Regions from separate parts of the Microbacterium rhizophilum genome, predicted to be linked through region 1. Evidence: predicted binding sites of a transcription regulator. Region 1 holds the regulator's gene; each other region holds the start of a gene.
What was found. Region 1 encodes LexA, which represses DNA repair genes until DNA is damaged. Its sites were predicted from a motif close to TCGAACANNTGTTCGA; they were not measured.

Region 1 (6,994 bases):
CGCGCATGCCGCCCGCATCGACATCGGGCCGGATCGGCCGCTCGGCGACGGAGTCGAGCCAGCCGAGCGCGTGCCGGTGGGCGGCGTCCAGGGACGCCCGGTAGGGGTCGTCCTGCGGTTCCTCGTCCATGCGCCACCTCCGTCGGCCGCGCCACGCGCGCAGCCGATCATCCGCCGGTGCGGCGGACATCCGCAAGGGCTACGCGCTGTCGAGCCTGACCGAGAGCGAGTCGACCAGCGTGGCGACGCGGTCGTCCGCCGACCAGCGGCGCGCGAGCCGCGCGAGCACCGCGTCGAGCTCCGCGCGATCCAGGCCCGACATCAGCGTGAGACGCACCACGAGCTCGGGGCCGCGCAGCCGTCCCGTGGGATCGCCCGGCTCGACGCCCAGATCCAGCACGGCGAGCTCCCCCGCGATGCTCTCCTGCAGGCCGAGGAACACGTCGGGGCTGACGAAGCTCGGCTCCCACGGCTCCCCCTGCGCGACGGCCCACACTGCCGGCCGTCGCACCACGAACTCGGTCTCGGACGTCGGGTCGAGCACCATCAGGTCGGTCTGCTCCGACGAGGCGGCCAGCGCCGCGCGCACCGCCTCCACGGGGATCGGACGGGCGACAGGGTCCCAGCGGCCGAGAGCGGCGACCGAGCTGAACACGGGGAGCACCTTGCGGCCGTCGGGTGCGGCCACGGTCACGATCGACAGCTCCTGCGTCTTGTCGACGGGCAGGCCGTGGGCGCCCACGCCCTCGTCGCCCTTCTCGGCCACGAGCGGGATCAGCACGCGCGCATGACGCAGCGCGTCGATCACGGCGACCTGATCTCCCCCGCCGGCATGGAACGCCGTGAGCGCCGCGAGCAGCGCGGGATCCGCGGATCCGTCGTCACCCGAGTGCGGATTCGCCTCGAAGTGGCGCCCCTCCCAGGGGACGCCCGCCGAGTCGGCCGCCGGGTCCTCGCCGTCAGTCGGCCGCGACATCCAGTGCCTCGGCGAGCGTGAACGCGCCCGCGTAGAGGGCCTTGCCGACGATGGCGCCCTCGACGCCGTTCGGCACGAGGCGGCGCAGCGCCGCGATGTCGTCGAGGCTCGAGACACCGCCCGAGGCGACCACCGGCCGGCTCGTGCGCGACGTGATCTCGCGGAGCAGGTCGATGTTCGGGCCGCGCAGCGTGCCGTCCTTCGTGACGTCGGTCACGACGTAGCGGCTGCAGCCGGCCTCCTCGAGGCGCTCGAGCACCTCCCAGAGGTCGCCGCCCTCCTGCGTCCAGCCACGCGCCGCGAGCGTCGTGCCGCGCACGTCGAGACCCACCGCGATGGCCTCGCCGTACCGGCCGATCACCGAGGCGGTCCACTCGGGGTTCTCGAGGGCCGCGGTGCCGAGGTTGATGCGCTGCGCGCCGCTCTCGAGCGCCGCCTCGAGCGACGCGTCGTCGCGGATGCCGCCCGACAGCTCGACGCTGATGCCGCGCATGTGCTTGATCACCTTGCGCAGCACGCCGGCGTTGCTGCCGCGGCCGAACGCGGCGTCGAGGTCGACCAGGTGGATCCACTGGGCGCCCTGCTTGGCCCAGTTCTCCGCGGCCTCGATCGGGTCGCCGTAGTCGGTCTCGGATCCGGCGGCGCCCTGCGTGAGGCGCACGGCCTTGCCGCCCTGGACGTCGACGGCGGGAAGCAGGATCAGTCCGGGCGTGGACGCGAAATCGTTCATAGCTCCAGGTGTGGTTTCGGCCCGTCCGGTGCGGGACGGTGTGCGGCGGGCATCTCCCGTCGCGGGCACGATCTCAGAGGGTAGCCCCGGGCAGGCCCTCGATCCAATTCCGCAGGAGCCGGATGCCCGCCTCGCCGGACTTCTCGGGGTGGAACTGCGTGGCCGACAGCGGCCCGTTCTCGACCGCCGCGAGGAAGCGTCCGCCGTGCCGCGCCCACGTCACCACGGGCTGGGCGAACGGACCGTGCGCCTCGAGCGTCCACTCCTGGGCGGCGAACGAGTGCACGAAGTAGAACCGCTCGTCCTCCAGGCCGCGGAACAGGCGCGAGCCCTCCCCCGCCTCGACCGTGTTCCAGCCCATGTGGGGCACGACAGGCGCCTTGAGCTCGTCCACGACGCCGGGCCACTCGCCGAGGCCCTCGGTCTCGACACCGCGCTCGACGCCGCGCTCGAACATGACCTGCATGCCGACGCAGATGCCCAGCACGGGGCGGCCGCCGGCGAGGCGGCGCTCGATCATCTCGGGGCCGCGCACCGCGCGCAGCTGGTCCATGACGGCCTGGAACGCGCCCACGCCAGGCACCAGCAGACCGTCGGCCTCGCGGATGAGCCCCGGGTCGCGCGTCAGGTGCACGTCGCCGCCGGCGGCATCCAGCGCCTTGACGGCGGAGTGGATGTTGCCGGAGCCGTAGTCCAGGACCGCGACGACCGGGCGGCGCCCGGCGTCCCGGCTCTCGTCGGCGGCTGCGCTCACAGCGCGCCCTTGGTCGACGGCACGCCCTCCACCAGCGGGTCGAGTGCCTTGGCCTGCCGGAACGCGCGCGCGAACGCCTTGTACTCCGCCTCGGCGATGTGGTGCGGGTCGCGGCCCGACAGCACCCGGACGTGCACGGTGAGGCCCGCGTTGAACGCGAGGGCCTCGAACGTGTGGCGCACGAGCGATCCGGTGAAGTGGCCGCCGATCAGGTGCTGCTCGAAGCCCGCGGGCTCGCCCTCGTGCACGAGGTACGGGCGCCCGGAGATGTCCACGACGGCCTGCGCGAGCGCTTCGTCGAGGGGCACGAGCGCGTCGCCGTAGCGCGAGATGCCGGCCTTGTCGCCGAGCGCCTCGCGGATCGCGTGCCCGAGGACGATCGCGACGTCCTCCACCGTGTGGTGCGCGTCGATGTGCGTGTCGCCCGTGGCCGTCACGGTCAGGTCGGTGAGCGAGTGCTTCGCGAACGCCGTGAGCATGTGGTCGAAGAACGGCACGCTCGTCGAGATCGAGCTCCTGCCGGTGCCGTCGAGGTTCAGCTCCAGCTCCACGCTCGACTCGCTGGTGGAGCGGGTGCGGCGCGCGATTCGGGCAGTCGTCATGCCTTCGATCCTAGTCGGGGCACGGCACCGCGCTCCGGGGCCGGCCTCAGCGACCCCCGAGATCGGAGAGCGCCTCGAGGAACGCGGTGGTCTCCTCCTCGGTGCCCGCGGTCACGCGCAGGTGACCGGGGATGCCGATGTCGCGGATGAGCACGCCACGGTCGTAGAGCGCCTGCCACGTGGCGGCCGGGTCCTGGACGCCGCCGAACAGGATGAAGTTCGTCCACGACTCGTGCGCCTGGTAGCCGAGCGCTTCGAGCGTGGCGCCCATCCGGTCGCGCTGCGCGACGATCTCGTCGACCATGCCCAGCATCGTGTCGGCGTGACGCAGCGCGGCGGTCGCGGCGGCCTGGGTCAGCGCACTGAGGTGGTACGGCAGCCGGACGAGCCGGAGTGCGTCGATCAGGACCGGATCGGCCACCAGGTAGCCGACGCGCGCGCCCGCGAACGCGAACGCCTTGCTCATGGTGCGCGAGACGGCCAGCCGCGGCCGGCCTCCGAGCAGCGTGATGGCGGACGGCGAGTCGCGCGGCGCGAACTCCTGGTAGGCCTCGTCCACGATCACGATGCCGTCGGCGGCGTCGTAGACGGCCTCGACGACGTCGAGCGAGAGGGGGGTGCCCGTGGGGTTGTTCGGCGCGCACAGGAAGACCACGTCGGGTCGCGCGTCGGCGACCTGGCGGGCGGCGTCCTCGGGGCTGATCCGGTAGTCGTGACCGCGCGTGCCGGCGAGCCACTCGGAGCCGACGCCGCGCGTGAGCAACCGGTACATCGAGTAGGTCGGCTCGAACCCGAACGCCGTGCGCCCGGGACCGCCGAAGGCCTGCAGCAGGTGCTGCAGCACCTCATTGGAGCCGTTGCCGGCCCAGATCTGGGACGGGTCGACGCCGTGGCCGAGGTACTGCGCGAAGCCCTCGCGCAGCTCGAGGAACTCGCGATCGGGGTAGCGGTTCACGTCCCGCAGCGCCTGCGCGACCGCGTCGGCGATGTCGTCCGCGACCTCCGGAGGCACCGGATGCGTGTTCTCGTTGACGTTGAGCGCCACGGGAAGCGGCGCCTGGGGCGCTCCGTAGGGCTTCTGGCCGCGCAGGTCGTCGCGGATCGGCAAGTCGTCGAGAGAGACCGTCACCCTTCCATGCTAGGGCCGCGGGACGGCGGCCCCGCCGGGTCAGCCGGCGGAGTACTCGGCCGGGATCGCGAGGCGCTCGCCCGCGGCGACCGCCGAGGACGGCAGCTGGTTCAGCGCGATGATCGCGTCGACCACGTCGCGGGGGTCGGCGGCGGGGGCCACCTCCTCGGCGATGGACCACAGCGACTCGCCGGGCATCACCGTGACGGAGTCGAAGGTGCCCGCAGGCGCGCCGGCGTCGCGCGACGCGAGCGCTCCGCCTCCGCTCACGATCGCGAGCGCGAGACCGGCGGCGACGGGGGCGGCTGCGATCGCCGCGAGCACGCGGCGCCCGCGGCGCGTCAGCCGCAGGCGCGTCGCCGTGCGAGCGCCGCTCACCCGCGTGCGGGCCGGGACCTCGTATGCGGTGATGCTGACCGTGCTCATCGGATGCTCCTTCTTCGTTCGGAGAGGCTTCGCACCCGGCACCTCGGCCGGGAGGGCCGGATGCGAAGCTCTGTTCCGAATCTATCTTCGAATCTTCGAATGTGTCAACGCCTTCTTCGAAATCCGGTCCGACCCGATCCGCGACACGCTCGAACGGATCTTCCGAATCCCGGGCCGGTTCGGATACGGTTTCGATGACAGAGACACCCCACCACGGGCCACCGACATTCACCGTCGGAGGAGAAGGAGCCGGTCAGATGAGCGCCGCCACGACGCCCGCCGAACTCGACGAGAAGCGTCGTACGCGTCGGCGCAAGAGCCTGAGCGACAAGCAGCTGGCGATCCTGGAGGTCATCCAGCGCTCCATCCAGTCCAAGGGCTACCCGCCCACCATGCGCGAGATCGGCGACGCGGTGGGGCTCAAGTCGCTCTCGAGCGTCACGCATCAGCTCGGCCAGCTCGAGCTCAGCGGCTACCTGCGGCGCGACCCCGGCAAGACGCGCGCGATGGAGGTGCTGATCGACCTGCCCGGCCAGTCCGGCGAGAACCTCGATGCGGGCGTGCCGAGCGTCGGCGACGCCGCGATGGTGCCGCTCGTGGGCCGCATCGCCGCGGGCGTGCCGATCACGGCCGACCAGCAGGTCGAGGAGATCTTCCCCCTCCCGCGGCAGCTCGTCGGCAAGGGCGAGCTGTTCATGCTCAAGGTCAGCGGCGAGTCGATGATCGACGCCGCGATCTGCGACGGCGACTGGGTCGTCGTGCGCGTGCAGAACACGGCGGAGAACGGCGACATCGTCGCGGCCATGCTCGACGGCGAGGCCACCGTGAAGGTGTTCCGCCAGCGCGACGGGCACACGTGGCTGCTGCCCCGCAACTCCGCCTTCGAGCCGATCCTCGGCGACGAGGCCGTGGTGCTGGGCAAGATCGTCGCGGTGATGCGCGCGGTCTGACCCGCGTCCGAGCCTCCCGATAGCGTGGGGGCATGTCCACGCTTCCCTACGGTTCCTGGCCGTCGCCGCTGCAGGCGTCCGACATCGCGGGCGGGTCCCCGCGCCTCGACGGCGCGCGGTTCGTCGGCCCGCGGGGCGAGATCTGGTGGAGCGAGAGCGTCCCCGCCGAGAGGGGGCGCACCGCGATCCTGCGCCAGGCCGACGGCGAGCCGGATGTGCTGCTGCCGGCGCCGTGGAGCGCGCGCTCCCGCGTGCACGAGTACGGCGGCGGCGCGTGGACCGCGACGGACGACGGCGAGCTGCTGTTCGTCGAGGGATCGGATCAGCGCGTCCACCGGATGACCGCGGACGGCGAGCCCGTCCCGCTCACTCCCGCCGGTCTCGGCATGTCGTTCGGCGACCTCACCTTCGCCGAGGGACGCCTGTGGGCCGTGCGCGAGACGCTGCGCGCCGACCGCATCCCCGCACGCGACATCGTCGTGATCCCGCTGGACGGCTCGGCCGCGGACGACGCCTCCGCGATCCTGAGCGTGGCGGTCGGATCCGGCTTCCTCGCCTATCCCGCCCCTCGGGGCGACCGCCTGGCGTGGATCGCGTGGGACCACCCGGACATGCCGTGGGATGCCGCCGAGCTGCGCGTCGGCCGGATCGGGCCCGACGGCACGGTCACGGATCACGTGCGGATCGCCGGCGGGCGCACCGCCACCGGGCCGGTCGCGGCGCTGCAGCCCGAGTGGACGGGCGACGACGAGCTGATGTTCAGCGCCGATCCCGCGGGCGAAGGCCCGGGCGGGGGCCGCTGGAACCTGCATCGGGTGCGCCTCGACGCCGCGGGGGCGTCGGAGCCGCTGGCCGCCGCGGATGCCGACACGGGAGGACCGCTGTGGAACCTCGGGGCCCGCTGGTACGCGCCCCTCGCCGACGGCCGCGTCGTCGCGGTGCGCACGCACGGCACCGACGAGCTGGTGGTGCTCGATCCGGCCGGGGGCACGGTCGAGGTCCTCGAGACGCCGCTGTCGGGCGGCATCCTGATCCGCGACGTGCGCGGCTCGCGCGTGCTGCTCACGGGGGCGGGCGCCCGGGTGCCCGGCGGGCTGTGGCTGCTGGACGTCGACGTGCACACGCTGACGGCCGTCCGCGGCGGTGTGCCCGCGCTGGATGCGGCGTGGCTGCCGAGCTCGCGCGCGCTCACGTTCGACGGTCCGGACGGAGAGGTGCACGCGTTCGCGTACCCGCCCACCAACCCGGACGTCACGGCGCCGGACGGCGAGCTGCCACCGTACCTGGTGCTCGTGCACGGCGGTCCGACGGCGCACGCTTCGGGCGAGCTGTCGCTCGCCGTGGCGTACTTCACGAGCCGCGGCATCGGCGTGCTGGACGTCAACTACGGCGGATCGACCGGGTACGGCCGCGCCTATCGCGAGCGG
Region 2 (6,994 bases), on a different contig from region 1:
GCGGCTTTCCTCGCCGGGCACGGACCGATCGACCCCGAGACCGCTCGGCGCCTGGCCGGCGGCGCCACCCTCTGGTCGCGGTTGTTCATCGATCCCGGCACCGGATGCCTGCGGACCGTCGACTCGTACGTCCCCACGGCGGAGCAGAAGCGGTTCCTGCGCGCACGAGACGAGCACTGCCGGTTCCCCGGCTGCCGACGGTCCGTGGCGCGGTGCGACCTCGACCACACGATCGCCCACGCCGAGGGCGGCCCCACGGCCGTGTCCAATCTCGGGGCGCTGTGCCGGAGCCACCACCTGCTCAAGCACTACGGCAACTGGACCGCCGAGCACGGCCCCGACGGCACGATCACGTGGCGCAGTCCCACCGGTCGCCGGATGCAGGACATCCCCGCGCCGGTCGTGCGTTTCGTCCCGACCGACGACGTCGATCCGCCGCCCGACCCCGGCGAACCGCCCGGCTTCTAGTCGGTCTCGGTCGCGCGCCGCGGCTGTCGGCGACGGTAGAGGTGGTGCTGCCTGATCCGCCCGGGCGGACTCAGAGGTCGAGCGCCCCGTTGCCGGCGTAGTAGCGGCGGCGGGTCTGCATGTCGCGTGTGCTGTACCCGTAGGGGCGGCGGGTGCCGGGCATGTCCTCCGGCGTCACCTCGTCGACGAGGTAGGCCAGCGGCACCTCCAGGGCGATCGCGATCTGCATGAGGCTCAGCAGCGTGGGGTTTCCATGCCCGCGCTCGATGCGCTGCAGATGACGCACATCGAGGTCGGCGCAGTCCGCGAGGGTGGGACGACTCAGCCGCGCGCGGCGACGCAGCTCGGCGATCCGCTCTCCGACCTTCGCGGCGGCGGCCGAGTGCGGATCGACCAGGCGCTCCTGGGGACTCGGTTCGGTCATGCCCCTCATGGTGACGATGTTTCCGCGCGCCGGGGTGGGCACCTCTGCCCACCCGGCGGCTTAGGCTCGTCGGGTGATGCTCCTCCTGGCCGTGCTGCTGCTCGCGAACGCCGTCTTCAACGTGCTCGTCTGGCCGACCTTCTACCGTCGCGTGTCCCGCGACCCGCGCGCCCGGGACGCGGCCGGGCGGCCGACGCGGTTCCTCACCGTGCACGCCGTGCTGATCGGCATCGCCCTGCTGCTCGCCGTCGCATCGGCGATCGCGGGCGTCACCGCGCTGATCCGGGGCTGATCCCGCCCCGCGACCCCACCCCTCGGGCATCCGGATCCCGGATGTCGGATGTACGAACTAGCGTTCGAAGCGAGATCGACTTCTTCGAACATCAGTTCTATTCTTGAGGGATGGGGATGGCACTTCACGAGACGGCCTCCCGCTGGGGGGCAGCGCCGGCCGAGGCGGCCGGTCCGCGAGCGCAGACCGCCGCAGAGGTGCAGCGCCTGCGGGCCCAGATCACCCGCATGCAGCGCCGCAGCGCGCAGATCGACGCGATGCCGGTGCACGCCGCACTCGCTCCCCTGTTCCCCGAGCGCGGACTGCGCCCCGGCGCGGTCTACAGCCTCGACGCGTCCACGAGCCTGCTGCTCGCGCTGATGGCGGCTCCCTCGCGCGCCGGGTCGTGGTGCGCCGCGATCGGGATGCCCGAGCTGGCCGCCGAGGCGGCCGAGGGCTACGGCGTCGACCTCGAGCGCTTCGCCCTGGTGCCGGATCCGGGCGACCGCTGGCTCGCGGTCGCCTCGGCGGTGGCCGAGGTGTTCCCCGTGGTCGCCGTGCGCCCGCCCCGCGCGGCGCGGGAGGCCGACACCGCCCGCCTCGGCGCCAAGCTGCGCGACCGCGGCGGCGTGCTGCTCGTGCAGGGCGCATGGCCGCAGGCGGAGGCCGCGCTGCGCCTGCGCGACCCCGAATGGACGGGCCTCGGCCAGGGGCACGGGCTGCTCGCCGCGCGGGAGGTCACGATCGAGGCGGTCGGGCGTCGCTTCCCCGTGCCACGCTCGGTGCGGGTGCAGCTGCCGGGCCCGCTCGGCGCCCCGGTCGCGACCAGCACCGCGACCCGGCGGCCGGAGTGGCGCGCGGTCGGCCGGCTCGAGGCGGTGGCGGGATGAGCGTCCCTCCCACCCGGGTCATCGTCCTGTGGCTGCCCGACTGGCCGGTCGCCGCGCTGCGGCGCAGCGAGGCGCGCGCGGCGGCCCGGGCACTCGACGGCGAGGCCGTTCCCGGCCCGGATCCGGATGACGCCCCCATCGCGATCATGCGCGCGAACCGGATCGTGGCCTGCTCGGCCTCCGCCCGCCGCGAGGGCGTGCGCCGCGGCCAGCGTCGGCGCGACGCCCAGGGCGCATGCCCGCGGCTGCGGCTCGTGCCCGCCGATCCCGGGCGGGACGAGCGCGCCTTCAGCCCCGTGCTGTCGCGGCTCGAGCAGCTCACCCCCGGCGTGCAGCCGCTGCGTCCCGGGCTGTGCGCCATCCGCGCGCGCGGTCCCGCCCGGTTCTACGGCGGCGAGGAGGACGCGGCGAGCGCGCTGCTCGACGAGCTCGCGGCCTGCGGCGTCCCCGACGCCCGCGCGGGCGTGGCCGACGGCCTGTTCACGGCCGAGCAGGCGGCGCGCCTGATGAGCCCCGCATCCATCCGGGTCGTCCCGCGCGGCGCATCCGCGGCGTTCCTGTCGCCGCTCACGGTCGCGGCGCTCTCCCCCGTGGGCGGCGACGACGACCTCGTCGCGCTGCTGGCCCGCCTGGGGGTGCAGACCCTGGGTGAGTTCGCCGCGCTCGACCTCGCGGCGGTGCGCGACCGCCTGGGCGATCACGGCGCGCGCCTGCACGCGCTGGCCGGCGGATCCGACTCCCGCCCCGTGGTGCCGCGCGTGCCTCCGCCCGAGCTGGCGCGCGAGATCGAGTTCGAGCCGCCGCTCGATCTCTCGGAGCAGGTCGCGTTCGCCGTGCGCACCACGACCGAGGACGTCATCACAGGGCTCGACGAGGCCGGGCTGGTGTGCACCGAGGTGCGGATCACCCTGCTCGACGACCGCGGCGGCCGCAGCGAGCGGGTGTGGCTGCATCCGACGTGCTTCGACGCGGCCGCGCTCGTCGACCGCGTGCGCTGGCAGCTGCAGGCGACGCTCGAGGGCGAGGGGGCCTTCGGCGGCGAGAACGGCGGCGTCGCCCTCGTGCGCATCGAGCCCGAGGCGGTCGACGACACCGTGCACCACCAGCCCGCGCTGCTCGGGCAGGGCCCGGACGAGCGCCTGCACCACGCCATGTCGCGCGTGCAGGCGATGCTCGGCCACCGCGGCGTCGTCACGCCCCTGCTCGCGGGCGGCCGCTGGCTCGGCGAGCGCGAGCGGCGCGTGCCGTGGGGCGATGCCGAGCGGCCTGCCCACCCCCGCGACCTGCCGTGGCCGGGCAGCCTCCCGCAGCCCCTGCCCAGCGAGGTGTACCGCACGCCCCGGCCCGCGGCCGTCGCGGCGTCCGACGGCTCCCCCGTCGCGGTCGACGAACGCGGCGGGATGTCCGCGCCCCCGGCCGTGCTCGACGGGCGCCGGATCGCCGCGTGGGCCGGCCCGTGGCCCGTGATCGAGCGGCAGTGGGATCCGGCGAGGGCCCGCCGCGCCCACCGCTTCCAGGTGGTCGACGCGGATCAGACGGCCTGGCTGCTCGTGCTCGAGGACGACCGCTGGTGGCTCGAGGGACGCTACACGTGAACGGCGGCTGCTGATGGGCTGGCAGAATCCTCCGATCTCCTGGTCCGAGCTGGAGCGGGCGCTCAGCGGCCGCCGCCCCGACGCGCGTCCGACCGGCGCGGACGGCGGGGACAGCCCCGCGTGGAGCCGCAAGCGCGGCGCGTACCAGGCGCCGCCCATCGTGCGTCCCGAGGACGCCGTGCCCTACGCCGAGCTGCACGCGCACTCGTCGTTCTCGTTCCTCGACGGCGCCTCGTCGCCCGAGGAGCTGGTCGAGGAGGCCGAGCGCCTGGGACTGCACGGCCTGGCGCTCACCGACCACGACGGCTTCTACGGCCTGGTGCGCTTCGCCGAGGCCGCCGAGGCGACCGCCGTGAAGACCGTGTTCGGCGCCGAGCTGTCGTTCGGCCTGCCCGCCCCGCAGAACGGCGTCCCGGATCCGGCGGGCGAGCACCTGCTCGTGCTGGCCCGCGGCGAGGAGGGATACCACCGCCTCGCCGCCGCGATCACGCACGCCCAGCTGCGCGGCGCCGAGAAGGGGCGCCCGCTCTACGACCTCGACGAGCTCGCGCAGCGCGCCGATGGGCACTGGGTGATCCTCACCGGATGCCGCAAGGGCTCGGTGCGCCGGGCGCTGGCGCGGGACGACGCGGCGGATGCGCCCGCGCAGGCGGCCGCCGCCCTCGACCGGCTCGTCGACCTGTTCGGCCAGGACAGCGTGCACGTCGAGCTCACCGACCATGGCGATCCGCTCGACACGCGCCGCAACGACGTGCTCGCGGCGCTGGCGGCCGAGCGTGGGCTGCCGCTGATCGCCGCCAACAACGTGCACTACGCGACCCCCGGGAAGGCTCGACTGGCCGAGGCGGTCGCCGCCGTGCGCGCCACGCGCAGCATGGCCGATCTCGACGGCTGGCTGACCGCCCACGGCGCGGCGCACCTGCGCGACGGCGCCGAGATGACCGCCCGCTTCGCCCGCTATCCCGGCGCGGTCGCGCGCACCGTGCCGCTCGCGGATGAGCTCGCCTTCGCGCTGCGCACCATGAGACCGGCCCTGCCGAAGCAGAAGGTGCCCGAGGGGCGCACCCCGATGTCGCACCTGCGCGAGCTCGTCTGGGCCGCGGTTCCGAGGAAGTACCCGGACCTCACGCCGGAGGACCGCCGGCGCATCGCGGGCGAGCTGGACGTCATCGAGCAGAAGGACTTCCCCGGCTACTTCCTCATCGTGCACGGCATCGTCCAGGAGGCCCGCCACCGGGGCATCCTGTGCCAGGGCCGCGGCTCCGCGGCCAGCAGCGCCGTCTGCTACCTGCTGGACATCACGGCGGTCGACGCGATCGCCTACGACCTGCCGTTCGAGCGCTTCCTGTCGTCGCTGCGCGACGAGGAGCCGGACATCGACGTCGACTTCGACTCCGACCGGCGCGAGGAGATCATCCAGTGGGTGTTCGACGAGTACGGACGCGAGAACGCCGCCCAGGTCGCGAACGTCATCCAGTACCGCCCCAAGAACGCCGTGCGCGACATGGCCCGCGCGCTCGGCTACTCCCCCGGGCAGCAGGATGCGTGGTCGAAGCAGGTGGAGGGCTGGGGCGCCGGCCTCGAGACGGGCGCAGACCACGACATCCCGGATCAGGTGATCCTCTATGCGACCGAGCTGCTGAAGGCACCGCGCCACCTGGGCATCCACTCGGGCGGCATGGTGCTCACGGAGCGCCCGATCGGCGAGGTCGTGCCGATCGAGCACGCCCGCATGGAGAAGCGCACCGTGATCCAGTGGGACAAGGACGACGCCGCGTCCATGGGGCTGGTGAAGTTCGACCTGCTGGGACTCGGCATGCTGTCGGCCCTGCAGCACTGCTTCGACCTGATCCGCGACGCCACGGGCGAGGAGTGGGCGCTCGACACCCTGCCGAAGGAGGAGGCCGCGGTCTACGACATGCTGTGCCGCGCCGACTCCATCGGGGTGTTCCAGGTCGAGTCGCGCGCGCAGATGGGCCTGCTGCCCCGCCTGCAGCCCCGCGAGTTCTACGACCTCGCGATCCAGATCGCGCTGATCCGTCCCGGCCCCATCCAGGGCGGCGCCGTGCACCCGTTCGTGCGCCGCAAGATGGGCGACGAGAAGGTCACGTACGACCACCCCGACCTGGAGCCGGTGCTGCAGCGCACGCTGGGCATCCCGGTGTTCCAGGAGCAGCTCATGAAGATGGCGGTGGCCGTCGGGGAGTGCACGCCCGAGGACGCCGATCAGCTGCGGCGCGCGATGGGATCCAAGCGCGGGCTCGAGCGGATCGACAAGCTGAAGGACAAGCTCTACGCCGGGATGGCCTCCAACGGCATCGCGCCGGACGTGGCCGACGCCATCTACGCGCGCATCCAGGCGTTCGCGAACTTCGGCTTCGCCGAGTCGCACTCCCTGTCGTTCGCGCTGCTGGTCTACGCGTCGTCGTGGATCAAGCTGCACTATCCCGCCGCGTTCCTCGCGGGCCTCCTGCGCGCGCAGCCGATGGGCTTCTACTCGCCCGCGTCGCTCACGGCCGATGCGCGGCGCCACGGCGTCGAGGTGCGTCGCCCCGACCTGAACCGCTCGGGCGCGACCGAGGTGCTCGAGGCGATCGGCGACGCCGGGACGACGGGCCTCGACACGTGTCTCGTCCGCGTGCATCCGGCGCCCCGGAAGTTCGACCGCAGCGCCCCCGACGACTCGGCCGCGCACCGCCGTGACGGCGCCTTCGCGGTGCGGCTGGGCCTGGCCGGCGTCACCGGGATCGGCGCCGACACGGCGGCGCGGATCGTCGCCGAGCGCGAGCGCGGCGGCCCGTACCGCGGCCTGCACGAGCTGGTGCGGCGCACCGGCATCGCGCAGAGGCACCTCGAGGCGCTGGCGACCGCCGGGGCCTTCGAGTGCCTCGGCCTGTCACGACGCGAGGCGATCTGGCTGGCCGGATCCGCTGCACAGGACCGCCCGGAGTTCCTGCCGCACACCATGACCCCGATCGGCGCGGAGGGCGTGCAGCCCCCGCTGTTCGCCGACCCCACCAGCTACGAGCAGCTCGCCGCCGACCTGTGGGCGACCGGCATCTCGACCACGGATCATCCGCTCACCCACTTCCGTGAGGCGCTCGACGCGCGCGGTGTGCTGCCGTCCGCGCATCTGCGCTCGCACGAGACGGGCCGCCGGATCGAGGTCGCCGGGCTCGTCACCCATCGGCAGCGCCCGGCGACCGCGTCGGGCGTGACCTTCCTCAACCTCGAGGACGAGCACGGCCTGGTGAACGTGATCTGCTCGGTCGGCGTCTGGAACCGCTACCGCCGCATCGTGCGCGACAGCCCCGCCCTCATCGCCCGCGGCATCCTCGAGCGCTCC
Region 3 (6,994 bases), on a different contig from region 1:
ACGTGGCCGTCGGCGCCGCGGGCGTCTTCACGATCAACAGCAAGTTCCACGAGAACGCGAAGGTGTGGGTCGGAAGCCGCCGCATTCTGGTGAACGGACAGAAGACCGAGCACCTTCGAAATTCGCGCTTCGAGGCTAAGCGCGTCCGCCAGATCTTCGCGGATCTCGGAACGGTACCGGTGACGCCGGTCTTGGCCGTCGTCGGCGCCCGCGAGATCACCATTCGTGAGCAACCCGAGGACGTTGTTGTGATGAAGGCCACGAAGATCGCGAGGTGGCTTCAGCGGCAGCCGCTCGTGCTCGACGCGCCAACGCTCACGACCTTGAAGCAGGCCGTTAGCGATGCGACCCGGTGGGGCGCCCTGCCTCTCTATGACCCCGCCGACGTCGAGCGCTTCGCGGCGCTTCAGCGCGAGGTGCACGGGGCGAAGCGCGTGCGCATGGCATGGGGTGGCGCGATCGTCGTCTCCCTCCTCGCGTTCGGTCTGCCGAACGCCATGACGTTGCTGCAGGCCTACGTCGGCTGATCCGCCTCAACCCGCAGCAACCGGAACTCCCGCCGCCTCAGCACCCGCAGCACCCACGCTGCCGGGACCCCGAACGCCCGCATCCCCTCGTCCACGCCGCAGGGCGAGACACCGGTAATCCGGTACCACTCGCCGCGCCACAGCACGCGCCCGCCGCCTGTCACGACGTTTCGGTACCAGTTGACCTGGTCCCCGTACGTCAGCTCGGCGACGAACCCGCCGTCGACCCGGGCGAGGATCAGCGGCGCCTCGAACACCCGCCCGGTCCTCCGCCCGACGTGCTCCACCAGTGAGAACGGCCCGCGCCCCGATCGCGCCGCGCGCAGAGTCAGGGGATTGAGCGTCCGATTCAGCACCCGCAGGAACCACCGCTTGAAGCCACCCATGCGCCAAGCATGGCCACCGCGGAGGTTCATTTCGACCCGCGCCGTCGTGCTCACTCGACGATCGGGGTGTCGGTCGGACTCGCGGGCGCTCCATTACGTTCTATCCATGCCCTCGGATCCGACCCACCATCCGGCGACCCCGTTCACGCACGACGGGGCGACCCTGATCTGGGAGGCGCGCGGATCCGGCGACGTCACGTTCGTGCTCGTCCACGGCATCGGCATGGGGCGGACGGTCTTCACCGGGCTCGCCGAGCTGCTTGCGCCGCACGGCCGCGTCATCGCGATCGACCTGCCCGGCTACGGCGAGGCGCCCGAGCCGCCGCGCACGCCCACGGTCGAACGGCTGGCGGACGTCGTGGCGGCGTTCCTGCGCGCGCAGGACGTGCGCGATCCGGTCCTCATCGGACACTCCATGGGCACGCAGGTGATCGTCGAGGTCTCCGCGAGACATCCGGATCCGGATGCGCGCCTCGTCCTGCTCGGGCCGACCGTCGAGGTCGGGCAGCGCCGCACGTGGATCCAGGTGCGCAAGCTCGCGCGCGACCTGATCGACGAGAGCCCCCGCGTGCTGCTCACGGGAGCGCGCGAGTACCTGCGCTCCGGCCCGCACCTGCACCAGAAGATGCGCGCGATGCTCGTCCACAGGCCCGAGCTCGCGTATCCGCGCGTGACCGGCGACGCGCTGGTGCTGCGCGGCGGGGCCGACACGGTCGCACCCCGCGAGTGGTGCGAGTTCGTCGCCTCATCGCTGCCGCGCGCCCGCTTGGAGGAGGTCCCCGGCAGCGGTCACGAGACCATGATCAAGAACCCGGATCCGGCGGCCGACCTGATCCTGGAGTGGCTCGGGCTCTAGCCTCGCTCCCAGGACGCGATCTCGCCCGGGATCTCGGTGAACAGCGGGTGCAGGATGGGCCCGCCTCGCGAGACCTCGGCATGCACGTCGGGCGATCGCTGCGCCAGCTTGCGCAGCAGATGCTGCCATTCGAACTCGATCTGGCCCGATGTGACGGGGATCTCGACCGGTCCGGCCGCGGCCGTGTCGATGCGTGTCTCGTCGAAGCGGTAGCCGCGGCGCGTGGCGTCTTCGGCGATGGTGGCGAGGTACGCGCCGATCGCCTGGGCGGGGTGCTCCTGTGCGCGGAAGCGCTCGAGCTGCGGATGCCTCGTGTAGCCGCGCGTGCGTCCGAGCAGCACCGCCTGCGCGAGCAGCGCCTCGCGCCACGCGGCGGTGAGACCCTGCCGATCGAGCAGCGACGGATGCAGGGACCACAGCCTCATGCGATCGACCCTATGGCGATGCCTGCGACTGGGGATAAATCACGCGACGGGTCGCGCTTGCGCCCTACCTTGGGGGCATGCTGTCGCGTCGTGCCCCCGCCGGTCTTGTCGCCCTGCTCGCGCTGGGGCTGGCCGGATGCGCCGCCACGCCGGCACCGGATCCGTCGCAGTCGCCTTCGCCGAGTGCGACCGGGTTCGCGAGTGAAGAGGAGGCGTTTGCGGCGGCTGAGGATCGATATCGGGCGTACAACGCAGCAGTGAACGCCTACTACTCAGGGGACAGTTCCGCGGAGCCGTTGGATTTCCTCACTGGAGGTGTTCGGGAAACCGACGCGGAGATTCGTCGACAAGCGGAAGCCGCCGGTTTGCGGTTCGAGGGCGAAACGACACTAAAGAGCATTGACCGCGGTGGCGTCACGATCACCGCCGGACTCGCAGACGTCCTGCTCAATGTCTGCGTGGACGACACGGACCTGCGGCTTATCAACGCGGATGGCAAGGACGTCACGCTTCCTGATGCACCCAAGCTGTATCTGCTGGGCATCACAATGTCCGGACGCCAGCCAGACACCATGAAGGTTGCCGAGAGCAAGCTATTGAGCGAGTCATGCTGAAGACGATCGTGGCGATCGCGGCGGCGCTCACGATCGTGCCGATATCCGCAACCGGCGCAGGTTCGTATTGCACAGCGTTCCAAATCCGCACCGGAACTTGCAGCGCAACCGCCCCGGCTGCGACCAACACCGGCGCCGGAGTCGACATCGGCGCAACGGTCGACCTCGGCAATGACAATCAAGCCACACCGGACTCTGGCCACACCCCAATCGGCTCCTACGCCCCACCCACCGGCCCAGCCCCGTACGTCCCTCCCCCGGACGAGTCCGACGCCCCGATCGTCTGCCTCGACGACACGAACACCGTCGTCGGCACGGAGTGCGCGATCGACGTCCCCGAGCCGGAGGAGACCGACCCCGAGCCCGAGGAGCCCGTCGCCCCGCCCGAGGTGGTGACGATCACCGACCTCGCGAGCTTCGTGCCGACGCCGCCGTCGGTCGCGACCGAGCCCGACGGCGTCGGTGCGAAGAACATGCCGCTCAACAGCATCTCCCGCTCGAGCGCGCAGACGATCGGCGGCGAGCTGTTCGGGTTCCCGGTCGCGGTCACTTTCACCCCGGCCGGCTTCCGGCAGGACTGGGGAGACGGCGCCGTCACCGAGTCCGGCCACGGCGGAGCGGCCTGGCAGACCCTCGGCCAGGCCGAGTTCAGCCCGACCGACACCAGCCACGCCTACGCCGAGAAGGGCACCTACACGCTGACCGTCACGGCGCTCTACACGGCCGTCGTCGACTTCGGCGAGTGGGGAACCCGCACCGTCGAGGGCGTGATCTCCGCGCCGGCGGCGGCCCGCGACATCCGGATCGTCGAGGTCCACACCGCGCTCGTCCAGCAGGACTGCATCGAGGACCCCTCCGGCGCCGGCTGCTCCTAGGCCCCGTGTCTCGCGATCAGGCGGTCGAACGCGGCATCCAGATCCGGATCCACCTTCTGGCGCGACTCGTCGGCGAGGTACCAGGCGACGATCTCACGGGCGCCCTCCGCGAACGGCGTGGTCGCGACCCATCCGGGCACGAGCTGCTTGATCCGCGTGTTGTCGAAGATCACGGAGTGCGCCTTGTCGCCGACGAGGCCCGGCCCCATCGCCGGGATCTCCCGCGCGATCGCCTCCGACGCGATGTGCACGATCTCGGGCTCGCGGCCGAGCGCCCGGCCGAGCTGCCGAGCGATCTCGTCCCACGTCAGGCTCTCGTCGCTCGTGATGTGCACGGCCTGGCCGATCGCGTGCGGGTTGCCGAACAGGCCGACGAACGCGCGCGCGAAGTCGCGGGAGTGCGTGAGCGTCCACCAGCTCGTCCCGTCGCCGTGCACCACGATCGGCCGGCCGTCCAGGATGCGCTGCAGCGCCGTCCACGCGCCCTCGATCGGGATCAGCGACTCGCCGTAGGTGTGGCTCGGGCGCACGATCGTGACCGGGAAGCCGCTCTCGCGATATGCCGCGACCAGCAGGTCCTCGCTCGCGATCTTGTCGCGCGAGTACTGCCAGAACGGGTTGCGCAGCGGCGTCGACTCGACGATCGGCAGCTGCGCGATCGGCTTCTGGTACGCCGACGCGCTCGAGATGTAGAGGTACTGCCCCACGCGCCCGTCGAAGATCCGGATGTCGTCGGCCACCTGCTGCGGCGAGAAGCTGCGGAAGTTCGCCACGACGTCGAAGGTCTCGTCGCCGATCGCGCTCGCGATGGATTCCGGATCGCCCGCGTCACCGATGATTCCCCGCACGCCGTCGGGCAGCGGGCGGTTGCCGCGGTTGAGCAGCGTCACCTCGTGCCCTCGCTCCACCGCCCGAGCGGTGACGTGAGAGCTGATGTTGCCGGTGCCGCCGATGATCAGGATGCGCATGCGCGCCACGCTATCGCGGCTTCCGAGGGTGCGGCTCACTCGAATCTCTCTTCGAAACTCGTTCCACCGAGCTCTTTCCAATGTCGTATCTACGTACTATACTGAGATCATGGACCACACACCCGACTTCGAAGATCCGCTCGACGCGGTCAGTCGAGTCGGGCTCGCCGGGTGGGAGCTGCGCGACCAGCTCGCCAGGATCGGCGGCCTCTCCGACGCGGACGTGCTCGACTTCGCCCGCGAGGTCGAGGCGAGCGGCCGCATCATCGATGCGCTGCGCGTGCGCGCCGCGGGAGAGATCGCGAAGCGCTCCCAGCGCCTCGGGGACGAGAACCTCGCCGCTCGGCACGGCTGTCGGAACGGCGCCGAGCTGGTGGAACGGCTGACGCAGGCGCCGACCGCCGAGGTGTGGCGACGCGTCCGGCTCGATGCCCGGACGTCGCCTCGCGAGTCGCTCACCGGCGAGACCATGCCTCCCCTCCTCCCCGCGCTGGCCGCGGCGGTCGACGCCGGCGGCATCGGCACCGACGCGGCAGGCCTGATCTCGGGCATGCTCCAGAGCGTGGAGCACCGCTCCGACCCCGAGGTGGCCGCCCTGGCGGAGGAGTCGCTCGTCGACCTGGCCACGGGATCCGGCACGGGTGCGCTGCCGGCGACGTTCGCCGAGCTAAAGGTGCACGTCCAGACCTGGAGCATGCTGCTGGATCAAGACGGCACACCGCCCGACCCCGAGCGCGCAGCCGCGCGGCGAGGCATCACGATCGGCCCACTGAGAGACGGCCTGCACCGCATCCACGGGGCCGGAACGCCCGAGCTCGCCGCGCAGCTGCAGCGCCTGAACGACGCCCACGGGAACCCCGCCGTCCGCTTCGGCACCGAACCGGGGCTCAAGGATCCGGATGAGCCCTGGACGGGAGACGACGTCATCCCCGACCTGCGCACCGCCGCGCAGAAGCGGCACGACGTGCTCCTGATCGCGCTCGAGGCCGCCGCGCGCAGCGAGGAGACGCCGTCCCTCGGCGGCGCCGCGCCGACGTTACTGGTGCACGTCGCGCTCGAGGACCTCGTCTCACCGACCGGGGTCGCCACGATCGACGGCATCGATACGCCCGCGCCCGCGGCGCTCGCCCACCGCATCGCATGCACGGGAGCCGTGCAGAAGGTCGTGTTCGACCGCGCCGGCAGGATCGTCCGGCTCGGCACGAAGGAGCGTCTGTTCAACCACCACCAGCGCCGGGCGATCACCGCCCGCGACGGCGGCTGCGTGATCCCGGGGTGCACGATCCCGGCCGCGTGGTGCGAGGTGCACCACGTCGAGGACCATGCCAAGGGCGGACCGACGCATACCGACAACGGAGTGCTCCTGTGCTGGTGGCACCACCACACGATCGACACTGCGGGCTGGGCGATCCGGATGAACCGCGGCGTGCCCGAGATCAAGGCCCCACCGTGGATCGATCCCCGCGGCATCTACCGCGCGGCGCCCTCGGCACTCACCCGGCGCCGAGCCCGCGGTCGAGCGCGCCCCGCGCTGCGGGTCGGATCGAACGACGCCCTGCCCGTCTGACAGCTGCCCCGGATCGGCGGCGGGTCAGCGTGCGCCGGCGCCCTCCAGGACCGCGGCGCGCTCGGGGTGCTCGGCGAACCAGTCGGCGACGTACCAGCAGACGGGCAGCACGGTGCGGTCGCCCGCGGCCTCGATGTCGGCGACGGCGCGGTCGGTGACGACGGCGGCGTACCCGTGGCCGCGGTGGACCGGGTTCGTGAACGCGCGCGTGAGCGCGACCGTCCGGCCGTTGTCGCGGTAGTCGAGCACGCTCACCAGCTCGTCGCCACGGCGCAGCTCGTAGCGCGAGGCGGTCTTGTCATTCGTGAAGCTCAACTCGGTCACGCAGAGAGATTACGTCCGTCCACAGCCCACAGGATCGCTCCGCGCTGGCGATTCGCTGTGGACGACCGGATCCGGGCCCGGGCCGAAACCTAGCGTCGGCATCATGGCGAACCTCCGGATCCCTCCCGCCCTCGTCCTGGTCGCGATCGTCTTCCTCGCGGGCTGCAGCGACGCAGCCGCGCGGCACACGGCACCGACGGAGCGCCCGCCGGCGGGACACGCGACGCCGACGGGGGATGCCGAGCCGACGATCCCGCCGGACGCGGTCGTCGTCGCGTCCGAGACCGACGCCGCACGCGACGCCTATGCCGCGTGGATCGGCGCGCAGGACGACTTCCTCACGGCCCAGTACACCGCGACCTCGCTGCGCACGCTCGCGGATCGCAGCAGCGACGAGGTGTACACCGCGCTGCAGTGGAGGCTGTCCGGCTTCACGGCGGACGGCATCGTGC
Region 4 (6,994 bases), on a different contig from region 1:
GCCGACGTTGCCCTCGGCCGGCGCGTGCCGTCGCACGATGGCGAGGTAGCGGCGGGCGGGAAGCTCGCCGTCGCGCGCCGCGTTCCACAGCGAGGCCCAGATGAGCCCGCGCGCGAGCGGATCCTCCAGGGTCGACAGCCCCTCCTCGACCGCCGCGAGCGAGCGCTCGTCCAGGCGCGCCTTGGCGTACGTGAGGTCGAGGTCGTTGATCAGGATGAGGTCGGCGTCGGGCAGCGCGATCTGCGCGCGCTCGTCGGCGAGATCGACCTCGACGAGCTCCGTGCGCGACAGGCGTCCGTCGGCGAGCGCGTAGCAGCCGATCGCGAGGCGGTGCGGGCGCGGATCCGTCTGGGTCAGCTGCCCGGACGAGCGGTCGTACGCGATGGTCGACACGCCCGTGGTCTCGAGCCACGCCCGCGACCACGCGCGCACGTCGCGTCCCGAGGCGGCCTCGAGCTGGGTGAGCAGGTCGTCGAGCGTCGTGTTGCCGTAGGCGTGCGCCCGGAAGTAGCGGCGGGCGCCCTCGAAGAAGGCCCCCTCGCCGACGTAGGAGACGAGCTGCTTCAGCACCGACGCACCCTTGGCGTACGTGATGCCGTCGAAGTTGAGCTTGGCGGCCTCCAGATCCGGGATGTCCGCCACGATCGGATGCGTCGTGGGCAGCTGATCCTGCTGATAGGCCCACGCCTTGCGGCGCGCGGCGAACGACACCCACGCGTCGGCGAACCGGGTGGCCGCGGCCGACGCGTGCGCGCCCATGTAGTCGGCGAACGACTCCTTGAGCCACAGGTCGTCCCACCAGCGCATCGTGACGAGGTCGCCGAACCACATGTGCGCCATCTCATGCAGGATCGTGTTCGCGCGGCCCTCGTGCTGCGCGTCGGTGGCGGCTCCCCGGAACACGTACGCCTCCGTGAAGGTCACCAGGCCCGGGTTCTCCATGGCACCGAGGTTGTACTCGGGCACGAACACCTGGTCGTAGGTGGACCACGGGTACGGGAAGCCGAACGCCTCGTCGAAGAAGTCCAGGCCCTGCCGGGTGATCTCGAGGACCTCGTCGGCGTCGAAGTGCGCGGCGAGCGACGCGCGGCAGTACGCCCCGAGCGGCACGGACTGGTCGGCCTTGGTCCACTCCCCGGTGACCCGGTGGTACGGGCCCGCCGCGACCGATGTGATGTAGCTCGACAGGGGCAGGGTGGGCGCGAACTCGACGGTCTGCGTCTCGCCCTCCGCGTCGGTCCGGATCGGCGCCTGGTTCGACAGGACGTGCCATCCGGCGGGGGCCGTGACGACGAACGTGCAGCGCGCCTTCATGTCGGGCTGCTCGAAGCACGGCATCACGCGGCGCGCGTCGGCCGGCTCGTACTGCGTGTACAGGTACGTCTCGCCGTCGACCGGGTCGCGGAACCGGTGCATGCCCTCGCCCGAGCGGCTGTACGCGCCGACGGCCTCGATCAGGACCTCGTTGGGACCCGGCGCGAGCCCGGCGATCCGGATCCGCGCGCCGTCCCAGTCGACGTCCCGCTCGGATCCGTTCACCACCACGCGCAGCACGGCCTCGCCGATGAAGTCGATCCACGTCGCCTCGGCGGTCGCATCGAACGCCAGCGTCGCGGCCGTCGGGAAGCCCGTGCGCTCGGGATCCGGGGCGCCGGACAGGTCGAGCACGACCCGGATGTCGCGGAGCGAGATCGCGGCGGAGCGGGCGGCCGTCTCCTCGCGCGTGAGGTTGGCGGCGGCATTCGCGGAGGTCATCCGTCCATCATGTCAAGCCCGCGGCGGCGGGATGCCGCGGGGCGTACGGTCGGGACGACTATGGGCGATCAGGGGCGCGTGCGGGTCGGGGTCTCCGGCTGGCGATATCCGAGCTGGCGCGGCGACTTCTACCCCCGTGGCCTCGTCCAGCGCCGCGAGCTGGAGTACATCGGACAGCACATGTCGAGCGCCGAGATCAACGGCTCGTTCTACTCGCTGCAGCGGCCCTCGAGCTACGTCCGCTGGCGCGACAGCGTTCCGGACGACTTCGTGTTCGCGGTCAAGGGCCCGCGCTACATCACCCACATGCTGCGTCTGCGCAGCGCGGGCACCGCGCTGTCGAACTTCTTCGCGTCGGGCCCCCTGGCGCTGCGGGCCAAGCTCGGGCCGATCCTGTGGCAGCTGCCCGCGCGGCACCCGTTCGAGCCGGACGTGCTCGACGCGTTCCTGACGTCGCTGCCGCGCACGACCGGCGAGGCGCTCGACATCGCGCGCGGCCACGACAGCCGGCTGGAAGGCCGCGTGTGGCTGGAGCACGACGAGGACCGGCCGCTTCGGCACTCGATCGAGCCGCGTTCGGAGAGCTTCGCCGATCCCGCGTTCGCCGCGCTGCTGCGCGAGCGCGACGTGTCGCTGACCGTGGCCGACACGGCGGACAACTTCCCGATGTTCGACGAGGTGACCTCTCGCGATCACGTGTACGTGCGGCTGCACGGCTCGCAGGAGCTGTACATGAGCGGCTACACGAGCGACGAGCTCGACGACTGGGCGCGCCGGATCCGGGCCTGGGCGGACGGATCCGGATCGCCCGACGGGCGCCCGCGCGACGTGTACGTGTACTTCGACAACGACGGCCGGGGGCGGGCGCCGCACGACGCCGTCGCGCTCGAGGAGCGGCTGGGCGCCTGAACGCGGCGCCCGGCGCGCGCGGTTACGGTGGATCCGTGCCCGATTCCCCCCTGCTCGACCGCTACATCATCGCGACCGACGGCGCCTGCCAGGGCAACCCCGGTCCGACGGGGTGGGCCTGGGTCGGCGAGGACGGCCAGTGGGCCGCCGGCGCGATCCCGCAGGGCACCAACAACATCGGGGAGCTCACGGCGCTGCTGCGCGGCATCCGCGACAACGCGCACGTGCGGCACCTCACCGTGCAGGCCGACTCGATGTACGCGATCAACACGTACCGGTCGTGGATGGACGGCCACAAGCGCCGCGGATGGAAGACCTCCGCGAAGCTGCCCGTGAAGAACGTCGACATCCTCGAGGCGCTGATCGCCGCGCGCGACGCCCGCCGCGCCGCGGGCCTGCCCGACGTGGTGCTCGAGCACGTGAAGGGGCACGCCGGCCACCGCCTCAACAGCTGGGCGGACGAGCGCGCCGTGCGCGCGGCGCGCCACGCGGCGAAGGGCCTCGAGGGCTCATGGGAGTCGCGCGCCGGTCACCCCGCGGTGGATGTGGCCTCCGCGCCGCCCGCGAGCGCGCAGGACCGGGTGCGCCGCAAGTGACCGGATCGCGCGTTGGCCGCATCGCGGGCGCCGTGCTGAGCGCCGCCGCGCTCGTCGCGCTCGCGGGATGCTCCAGCAGCGCCGGCTCGTGCGTCGCACCGGCGCTGAGCGTCTCGCCGACGACGGTCCATGCCGGTGACGCGCTGGCGATCACCGTCGCGAACGCGTTCGGCGAGTGCTCCGACACCGGTCCGTACGCCCGGCGGCCGGTGGCCGAGCAGGTGGAGATCGTCCTGTCCGCCTCGGACGGCACCGAGACGGTCCTCGTGCAGGATCGCCCGGATGACGATGCCGCGCTGAGTGCGGAGGTCGTCGTACCGGCAGGGACCTCGACGGGCGCCGCGACGGTGACGATGACCGCACCAGAGGGCGCACAGCCCGTCACGCTCACGGTGCTGTCGAACTGAGCGGGCCTGAGACCCGCGCCCGGTTACCGAGCGGCGGTGACGGTCCGAAGCGACCCGTATAGCCGAGTTCTCCACACCCCACCGACCTTCGAACAAATGTCCAAGGCTGGTGGGATGATGGACGCATGCCGAAGTTCTCGGATTCCGAAGGCCCGGCCTGGGATTTCGCCCCGGGCGAGCGGGCCCGGACGCGCGCGGGGATCGAGCGGCTGAAGCGGATCCGGTCGGAGCGTGCGGCGCTGGACGCCGAGGAGGCGCGGGTGCTCGCCGAGGTGACCGGGATCGCGGTGGACCAGATCGGGCGGATGCCGTCCCACAGCGACTGCGCATTCCCCCTGCGGTCGATGGCCGCCGAGCTCGCGCTGGCGCTGAAGGAATCCCCGCGAGCGATGCATGGCCGGATGGACGACGCCTACGACCTCATCGAACGATTCCCCGCCACCGCCGCGGCCCTGACAAGCGGGGCGATCACGCGGCGGCACGCCCGCGAGATCGTCGCGGCCGGCACCCGCATCGGCGACGACACGGCCCGCGCCGGATACGAGGCCGACGTCGTCCCGATCGCCCAGACCACGACGCCGTTCAGGACGAAGCAGCAGGCCGTGCTGCTCGCCGAGCGGCACGACCCCGAGCCGGTCCAGGATCGCCACGAACGCGCCTGCGCCCACCGCGGCTCGTACGTTGTGGAGTTCCCCGACGCCATGGCCGAACTGCGGATCCTGATGCCCGCCGTCCGCGCGTACGCGATCCAGGACCGCCTGACCGCAATGGGGCACGTCGTCAAACGCGATCGCCGCTCCCTGCAGCGTGCCCTGGACGGCACCGCACCGGAGCCGCGGTCCCCGGAGGCGATCAAGGCTGCCGACGACCGGCACGTCGGGCAGTTGCGCGCCGACCTCGCCGCCGACCTGCTGCTGACCGGCACCCCCGCCGGGCACGACCTCGATCAGCACATCACCGCCACCGTCGAGATCACCATCCCCGTCACCACCCTCACCGGCCTGGACGACGGCGCCGCTCTCCTCGCCGGCTACGGACCGATCGACCCCGACACCGCCCGCCGTCTCGCCGGCCATGCGGCCGGGTGGGAACGGCTGTTCCTGAATCCGGACACCGGATCCCTGCTCACGGTCGACCACCACAGCCCGACGGCCGCGCAGCGCCGGTACCTGCACGCCCGCGACAGGACCTGCCGCGTCCCCGGCTGCACCACCAAGGCGAAGCACTGCGACATCGACCACACCATCCCCTACTCCGCGGGCGGCGTCACCAACGTGCACAATCTGGGATGCCTGTGCGAAAGCCACCACATGACGAAGCACCACGCCCCCTGGGGCTTCACCAATCTCGGCCACGGCAGGATCAGGATCTCCAGCCCCTGCGGCTACGAGTACACCGAGGGCCCGCCCCTGATCTTCCCGAACCTCGGCCCGCCCGCCCCGTTCTGAGACGCGCACCCAAGCGACCTGCCGCAGCGGAATGAGCCACCGCACGCCGCGGTTGCATCTGTCATGACCGCGCCCCGCACCGCCACCGTCGTGGTGATCGGCGCGGGGCAGGCGGGGCTGTCCGCGGCGTTCCACCTGCACCGCAGCGGCTTCGCGAGCGCGCTCGCGTCGCCCGACGCGCGGCACACATACGTCGTGCTGGACGCGAACCCCGCTCCCGGCGGGGCGTGGCAGCACCGGTGGCCGTCGCTGCACGTCGACAAGCTCAACCGGATCTTCGACCTGCCGGGATTCGCCCAGCCGGAGATGGATCCGGACGAGCCCAGCCGAGACGCCGTGCCGCGGTACTTCGCGGCGTTCGAGGACCGCTACGACCTGCCGATCCTGCGTCCCGTGCGCGTGGAGTCGGTCGACTTCGCCGACGACGACGAGGACGGCGACCTCGTGGTGCGCACCGATCGCGGCGCCTGGACGACCCGCGCGATCGTCAACGCGACCGGCACGTGGAGCAACCCCGTGCTGCCGCAGTACCCGGGGCAGGAGACCTTCCGCGGCCGGCAGCTGCACACGCGCGACTACGGACTGCTCGAGGACTTCGCGGGCCTGCGCGTCGGGATCGTGGGCGGCGGGATCTCCGCAGTGCAGCTGCTCGAGGAGATCTCGCGCACGGCCGCGACGTTCTGGTACACGCGCCGGGAGCCGGTGTTCAACGAGGGCGAGTTCGACACCGAGAGCGGCCGCGCCACGATCGAGAAGGTCACCGCCGACGTCGAGGCGGGCCGCCCGACCGGCAGCGTGGTCGGGTACACGGGCCTCGGCTGGACGCCGTACGCGCGCGCCGCGCGCGACCGCGGGGTGCTGGTGCGCCGTCCGATGTTCACCCGGATCGAGCCGGACGGCGTCCGCGAGGCCGACGGATCGTTCACACGGCTGGACGTCATCCTGTGGGCGACGGGCTTCAAGGCGGATCTCCGCCACCTCGACCCGCTGTACCTGCGCAATGAGCTCGGCGGCATCACGATGCGCGGCACGCAGGTGCGCGGCGAGCCCCGCGTGCACCTGATCGGCTTCGGGCCCTCGCAGTCCACGGTCGGGGCGAACAGGGCGGGCCGGGCGGCGGTGGCCGAGCTCGTCCGCTATCTTGACGAGACCTCCGCGGCCGATATCGCGGTCTGAGCGACAGGAGACCGACGTGCCCGCACCCTTCCCCCCGGTGAGCGACGAGGATCTCGCCGACCTGCGGTCCCGGCTGCGCCGCACGCGCTGGGCCGACGACTGGCCCGCGAGCGGATGGGACGCCGGCACGGATCCGGATGTCCTGCGCCGACTCGTGGACCGCTGGGCCGACGGATTCGACTGGCGCGCGGCGGAACGCGAGATCGCCGACCTCCCGTGGGGCGTCGAGGACCTCGACGGCACACCGCTCGCGTATCTCCGGTTCGAGGCGTCCGCGCCGCGCGGGCTCCCGGTGATCCTGACGAACGGCTGGCCGAGCAGCGCGCTCGAGCTCGTGCCGCTCGCCCGGCTGCTCGCCGAGGCGGGTCACACCGCGATCGTGCCGGCGCTGCCGGGCTTCCCGTTCTCGCCGCAGCGTCCGCGCCACGACGAGCAGACGCACGACCTGTGGCACGCGCTCATGACGCGCCTCGGCTTCGCGCGCTATGCCGCGCACGGCGGTGATCTCGGCGCCGGGATCACCTCACGGCTCGCGCAGGATCATCCGGAGTCCGTCGCCGGCATCCATCTGCTCGCAGTCGCGCCGCCGCTCGAGCTGGACGAGACGACGCTGTCCGACGCGGAGCGCTCGCACGTCGCGCGCGTGCAGGACTGGCTGGCGCGGGAGGGCGCGTACCAGCACCAGCAGCAGACCCGCCCGCTC

Region 2: a site for LexA is predicted at 1,269-1,284, ahead of imuA' (DnaE2-dependent mutagenesis accessory factor ImuA'). Genes of this name have one in related genera too.
Region 3: a site for LexA is predicted at 4,691-4,706, ahead of AAD528_RS07345 (HNH endonuclease signature motif containing protein). Genes of this name have one in related genera too.
Region 4: a site for LexA is predicted at 3,756-3,771, ahead of AAD528_RS03675 (HNH endonuclease signature motif containing protein). Genes of this name have one in related genera too.

Annotation. Positions count from the first base shown of each region.
Region 1 is NZ_JBCNUN010000010.1:25,484-32,477, forward strand. It holds gene AAD528_RS14725 (pyridoxal phosphate-dependent decarboxylase family protein) at 1-130, opposite strand, end outside; gene AAD528_RS14730 (SseB family protein) at 200-976, opposite strand; gene priA (bifunctional 1-(5-phosphoribosyl)-5-((5-phosphoribosylamino)methylideneamino)imidazole-4-carboxamide isomerase/phosphoribosylanthranilate isomerase PriA) at 960-1,706, opposite strand; gene hisH (imidazole glycerol phosphate synthase subunit HisH) at 1,780-2,460, opposite strand; gene hisB (imidazoleglycerol-phosphate dehydratase HisB) at 2,457-3,062, opposite strand; gene AAD528_RS14750 (histidinol-phosphate transaminase) at 3,109-4,191, opposite strand; gene AAD528_RS14755 (LysM peptidoglycan-binding domain-containing protein) at 4,231-4,617, opposite strand; gene lexA (transcriptional repressor LexA) at 4,875-5,567, shown strand; gene AAD528_RS14765 (prolyl oligopeptidase family serine peptidase) at 5,600-6,994, shown strand, end outside.
Region 2 is NZ_JBCNUN010000001.1:634,699-641,692, forward strand. It holds gene AAD528_RS03200 (HNH endonuclease signature motif containing protein) at 1-468, shown strand, start outside; gene AAD528_RS03205 (helix-turn-helix domain-containing protein) at 539-892, opposite strand; gene AAD528_RS03210 (SCO4848 family membrane protein) at 969-1,184, shown strand; gene imuA' (DnaE2-dependent mutagenesis accessory factor ImuA') at 1,301-2,053, shown strand; gene AAD528_RS03220 (DNA polymerase Y family protein) at 2,050-3,648, shown strand; gene AAD528_RS03225 (error-prone DNA polymerase) at 3,662-6,994, shown strand, end outside.
Region 3 is NZ_JBCNUN010000003.1:155,075-162,068, reverse strand. It holds gene AAD528_RS07380 (nuclease-related domain-containing protein) at 1-527, shown strand, start outside; gene AAD528_RS07375 (PNPOx family protein) at 515-913, opposite strand; gene AAD528_RS07370 (alpha/beta fold hydrolase) at 1,020-1,769, shown strand; gene AAD528_RS07365 (pyrimidine dimer DNA glycosylase/endonuclease V) at 1,766-2,194, opposite strand; gene AAD528_RS07360 (hypothetical protein) at 2,272-2,808, shown strand; gene AAD528_RS07355 (hypothetical protein) at 2,802-3,683, shown strand; gene AAD528_RS07350 (SDR family oxidoreductase) at 3,680-4,651, opposite strand; gene AAD528_RS07345 (HNH endonuclease signature motif containing protein) at 4,761-6,218, shown strand; gene AAD528_RS07340 (GNAT family N-acetyltransferase) at 6,243-6,542, opposite strand; gene AAD528_RS07335 (hypothetical protein) at 6,646-6,994, shown strand, end outside.
Region 4 is NZ_JBCNUN010000001.1:735,290-742,283, forward strand. It holds gene pepN (aminopeptidase N) at 1-1,755, opposite strand, end outside; gene AAD528_RS03660 (DUF72 domain-containing protein) at 1,816-2,664, shown strand; gene AAD528_RS03665 (ribonuclease H family protein) at 2,700-3,260, shown strand; gene AAD528_RS03670 (hypothetical protein) at 3,257-3,667, shown strand; gene AAD528_RS03675 (HNH endonuclease signature motif containing protein) at 3,793-5,115, shown strand; gene AAD528_RS03680 (NAD(P)-binding domain-containing protein) at 5,179-6,291, shown strand; gene AAD528_RS03685 (epoxide hydrolase family protein) at 6,308-6,994, shown strand, end outside.